2 regions of the Acidovorax sp. NCPPB 3576 genome follow, and region 1 is predicted to be linked to the other one. Evidence: predicted binding sites of a transcription regulator. Region 1 holds the regulator's gene; the other holds the start of a gene.
What was found. The regulator FNR, encoded in region 1, switches genes on or off when oxygen is low (the NO sensors DNR and NnrR bind a similar motif). The targets are predictions, from matches to a motif close to TTGATNNNNATCAA.
Positions count from the first base shown of each region.

Region 2: a site for FNR is predicted at 954-967, ahead of M5C98_RS22395 (hemerythrin domain-containing protein). Genes of this name have one in related genera too.

Region 1 covers NZ_CP097267.1:3,330,985-3,333,370, forward strand. The annotation lists gene hemN (oxygen-independent coproporphyrinogen III oxidase) at 1-777, opposite strand, end outside; gene fnr (fumarate/nitrate reduction transcriptional regulator Fnr) at 953-1,672, shown strand; gene M5C98_RS15360 (hypothetical protein) at 1,704-1,997, opposite strand; gene M5C98_RS15365 (FixH family protein) at 2,044-2,331, opposite strand.
Region 2 covers NZ_CP097267.1:4,904,101-4,906,486, reverse strand. The annotation lists gene M5C98_RS22405 (CsbD family protein) at 1-127, shown strand, start outside; gene M5C98_RS22400 (hypothetical protein) at 230-808, shown strand; gene M5C98_RS22395 (hemerythrin domain-containing protein) at 1,025-1,564, shown strand; gene M5C98_RS22390 (hypothetical protein) at 1,584-1,898, opposite strand; gene creD (cell envelope integrity protein CreD) at 1,895-2,386, opposite strand, start outside.

The DNA.
Region 1 (2,386 bases):
CACGATGCGGCGCTGGGGCTTGAAGCGCTCGGGCAGGTGGGCATAGGCATACAGCGCGATGCGGTCGGGCCGCAACCGGCCGACCTGCTCGAGCGTGCGCTCGAAAGACTCGGGCGTCTGCCGCGGCAGGCCGTAGATCAGGTCCACGTTGATCGATTCGAACCCCAGCGCCCGCGCGCTGGCCACCAGGTCGAAGACCTGGCCTGCCGGCTGGATGCGGTGCACGGCTTTCTGCACTTCGGGGTCGAAGTCCTGCACGCCGAAGCTCAGGCGGTTGAAGCCCAGCTCGGCCAGCAGCGCCAGCCGGTCCGCATTGACCGTGCGCGGATCGATCTCGATCGAATACTCGCCGCCAGGCGCGAGCGTGAAGCTGCGCTGGAGCATGGCCATCAGCGACCGCAGGCCGTCGTCCGACAGGAACGTCGGGCTGCCCCCGCCCAGGTGCAGCTGGCTCACCACCTGCCCCACGCCGCACTGGGCCGTGTGCAGGTCGATCTCGCGGCTGAGGTAGCGCAGGTACACCTCGGCCCGCTCGGGATGCCGGGTGATGATCTTGTTGCAGGCGCAGTAGTAGCAAAGCGATTCGCAGAACGGGATGTGCACATACAGCGACAGGGGCAGCGCCTTCGCGGCGGACCCCAGGCGGCGCTGCTGCAGAGCGAGAACGTATTCGTCCTGCCCGAAGGCCTCCACGAACCGGTCGGCCGTCGGGTAGGAGGTGTAGCGGGGGCCGGGCACGTCGAAGCGGCGCAGGAGTTCAGGGGTGACAGCGATCATGGGATTTCCTTGTGCCTGCCCAATGTGCCGCAGCCCTTACGGGAAACCCTTGACATGGGTCAAGGGTTCTGCAGGCGCACACTGCCACAATTGATCCATGACAGGTGCCCTGCGTTCGCCCGGGGTCTCCCACCCTGCCGGCAGCCGCCCTCTCCTCAACGCAAAGGCCTTGTCCATGAATCCGCAAACCATCAAAGTGGCCTGCTCGAACTGCAACCTTCGCGAGTTGTGCATGCCGCTGGGTCTGAACGACCAGCAATTGCAACGGATCGACGACATCGTGGCCGTGCGCCGCAAGGTCAAGCGGGGAGCCACCCTGTTCCACAATGGCGAGCCCTTCAGTTCGCTCTTCGCCATCCGCACCGGCTTCTTCAAGACCTGCGTGGCCACCGAGGACGGCCGCGACCAGGTCACGGGCTTTCAGATGGCCGGCGAGATCATCGGCCTGGACGGCATCGTCAGCGACCACCACACCTGCGACGCCATCGCGCTGGAAGATGCCGAGGTCTGCGTCATGCCCTTCGACCGCATCGAAGAGCTGTCGCGCGAGGTCACGGCGCTGCAGCACCACGTGCACAAGATCATGAGCCGCGAGATCGTGCGCGAGCACGGCGTGATGCTGCTCTTGGGCAGCATGCGGGCGGAAGAGCGCCTGGCGGCCTTCCTGCTCAACCTGGTGCAGCGCCTGCATGCGCGGGGCTTCTCGCAGTCCGAACTCGTGCTGCGCATGACGCGCGAGGAAATCGGCAGCTACCTCGGGCTCAAGCTCGAGACGGTGAGCCGCACTTTCTCGAAGTTCGTCGAGGACGGCATCGTCGAGGTCAAGCAGCGCCACGTGCGCATCCTGGAAACCGACGCGCTCAAGCGCATCGTGAACTCGCAGAACTGCCACTGAGCGGCCCGGCACAGGCACCGACGCTCGCACCTCATGCGCCCGGGTGGTGGCGCGCGCAGTCGGCGGGCCGGTCGGTCACCGGCACGGGGCAGCGGTTCAGCTCGAACGGCGACATGGCCAGCAGCGTGGTGAGCGCGCTCGACGCCATCGTCACCAGCCAGAAAGCAAAAAAAGCGATGGTGTAGACGCCCTCGCGCGAGAGCGCCAGCGGCTGTCCGAACCAGTGCATGTCCTGCGGGTCCACCAGGGCAAAGACCAGCATTTCCAGCACGCCCGCCATCAGGAAGGCGGGCCATGCAATCCACATGAGGCGTTGGGTCCACATTGCGCTTGTCTCCTCGTTTCGGGGGGGGGTGCGGACCAGCCGCTTTTCAGCGCGGCTGGTCCTGCGCGGGGGTGGCCGCATGGTTGCGCGCCTTCATGGCCGGGGCCAGGCTGTTCGACTGGCCGCCCAGCGTCTTGTTGATCTCGATGCCCTGGCGGTAATAGTCCTCGGCCACCACCGGGTCGGGGCGCACGATCGCCACCCACAGCGTGGTAAAGCCCGCCACGACCACGATGGCCGGCCCGGCAATGACCATCCAGACGAAGCCGAACTTCCACCAGGGAGCGGACGAAGGAACGGAAACCGGTGCGGTGGCGACGGTAGGGGACGGCATGGTGTTCACTCCTGACAGGAAAGAAGGAAAGGCGGCCGGGCCGAAGGCCTGGCGC
Region 2 (2,386 bases), 1.6 Mb from region 1:
CGTGGCCGGCAAGCGTGACCAGTTCCTGGGCAAGCTGCAAGAGCGTCAGGGCCTGGCCAAGGATGCGGCTGAAAAGGAACTGAAGTCCTGGCAAGACCGCCACCCCGAATTCCGTTTCGACAAGTAATCAATCCCGTTCCGACCCCTAGAAAACCAGTGGTGATCGCCGGTTCCGCCAAAAAGGCATACCGGCATCCGCACCCCTTTACAGACACTCAGGAGAAAAAACATGAAACACGCACGCAACCTGCTCGCTATTGTCGCCGCCAGCCTTCTTGCCACCAGCGGTATGGCCATGACCAAGGAAGAGCACAGCGCCGCCAAGGACCGCATCTCTGCCGACTACAAGACCAACAAGCAAAAGTGCGACAGCATGACGGCCAATGCCAAGGACGTCTGCATGAAGGAAGCCAAGGGCGCCGAGAAGGTCGCCAAGGCCGAACTGGAAGCCCAGTACAAGCCCAGCGACAAGGCCACCTACAAGGTGAGCGAAGCCCGCGCCGACGCTGCCTACGACGTCGCCAAGGAAAAGTGCGATGACCAGCAAGGCAATGCCAAGGACGTCTGCGTGAAGGATGCCAAGGCCGCCCACGTGAAGGCCAAGGAAGACGCCAAGGTCGCCCGCGCCCAGGCCAAGCCTTCGGACAACATGGCCAAGAAAGATGCCAAGGTCGCCGAAGTGAAGAAGGACGCGGCCGAAGAAAAGCGCGAAGCCGAATACAAGGCCGCCAAGGAGCGTTGCGATGCTGCAACTGGCGACGTGAAGGACAAGTGCGTTGCTGACCTGAAGCGCGTCTACAACCAGTAAGACGAACTCCGCTGTTCCGTCCCCGCGCTTGAATGAGCGGGTGGGATGGATGGGCAAAAAAAGGCTCCGCACTGCGGAGCCTTTTTTGTTGGCGTTGCCGGGGCTTCGGACCTCGGCACGGGCGCTTGGCGCCATTGCCGCCACACTGACCTGCATCAAAGCCGCGTGCCTGCACGCCTCGTAAGCTGGCCTTCCACTGGACTGCAAGGACTGGAAATGGCTGCTGCACTGCAATGGTCCGAGGGCCTCTCCCTCGACCTTCCCCTCATGGATGAAACCCACCAGGAGTTCGTGGAACTGCTGGGCGCCGTGGAAGCCGCGCCCGATGCGCAGCTTCTGGCCGCCTGGCACGCCCTCGTGGATCACACCGCCGACCATTTCGCCCGCGAGGACGACTGGATGGCCGCCACCCGCTTCGCCTCGGGCAACTGCCACAGCCTGCAGCACAAGGTCGTGCTGCAGGTGCTGCGCGAAGGCTCGGCGCAGGCCGAGGCGGGCGAGCTGGCCGTGCTGCGCCGCATGGCGTCCGAACTGGCCCTTTGGTTTCCGCAGCACACGCAGACCATGGATGCGGCGCTGGCCCTGCACCTGCGCCGCGTGGGCTTCGATCCCGCCACCGGCACCGTGCACGCACCGGGCGCGCTACCGGCCCAGGCCATTCACGGCTGCGGCGGTGCGTGTTCGGGCGACGACGGCGCCACCCACACGGGGAATGCCGCTGTGCCGGCCCTGGCGCGCGAAGCGGTCGCTGCCTGAAAGTTGCAGCGGCAGGGTGCTACTGGCGTCCCCGGGGCAGCAGCAGGGCGGCCATCTGCCAGGAGAGCGTTCGCATGGCCCGGCGCCAGGCCGGGCAGGCGGCGTCCGCGGCCGCAGGCCCGTAGGCGGCTTTCAAAATGCCCTGCTTGGCCTGGCGCAAGGCTTCGCGGTCCCGCGCGGCCAGGGCGCACAGCAGGCGGTCGTGGTAGCGCTGCAGGCGCTGCGCCTGCGCCATCGACAGCCCGTGTTCGAGGGGCTGCGGCTGCGCTTGCGCGGCCAGGTGCGTGTCCCATGGGATGGCCCGGTGGCCCGGCCAGGACGATGGTGCGCTCATGCGGCCTCCGTGCGGGTGGTGGAGAGGGGGCGCTGCGCGGTCAGGCCGTACCAGTTCACCCGGCGCGTGAGCACCATCACGGCGGCCAGCACCAGGAACAGTGCGATGGCGCCTACGGCCAACGCCGTCTGCTCCAGTTGCAGCAGCAGATACAGCAGGCCATAGAGGAGCCCGATGCCGGCGCCGAATGGCAGGCCGAGCCACAGGCTGCCCAGCATGTGGCTGGCGTAATAGGCCAGCAGCAGCACGCATGCGCTGGCCGCCACGGCATATGAAACGCCAAAGGGCAGGTGCTCCGACAGACTCACCAGCAGCAGGAAGAAGCTGCACAGCGCACTGCCGACCAGCAGGTACTGCACCGGATGCACCCGCAGCCGTTTCATCAGCTCGAACAGGCCCACCGCCACGAAAGTGAGCGCGATGAACAACACGCCGTACTTGGTGGCGCGGTCGCTCAGGGAATAGGGGTTGACCGGGTCCACGAAGGC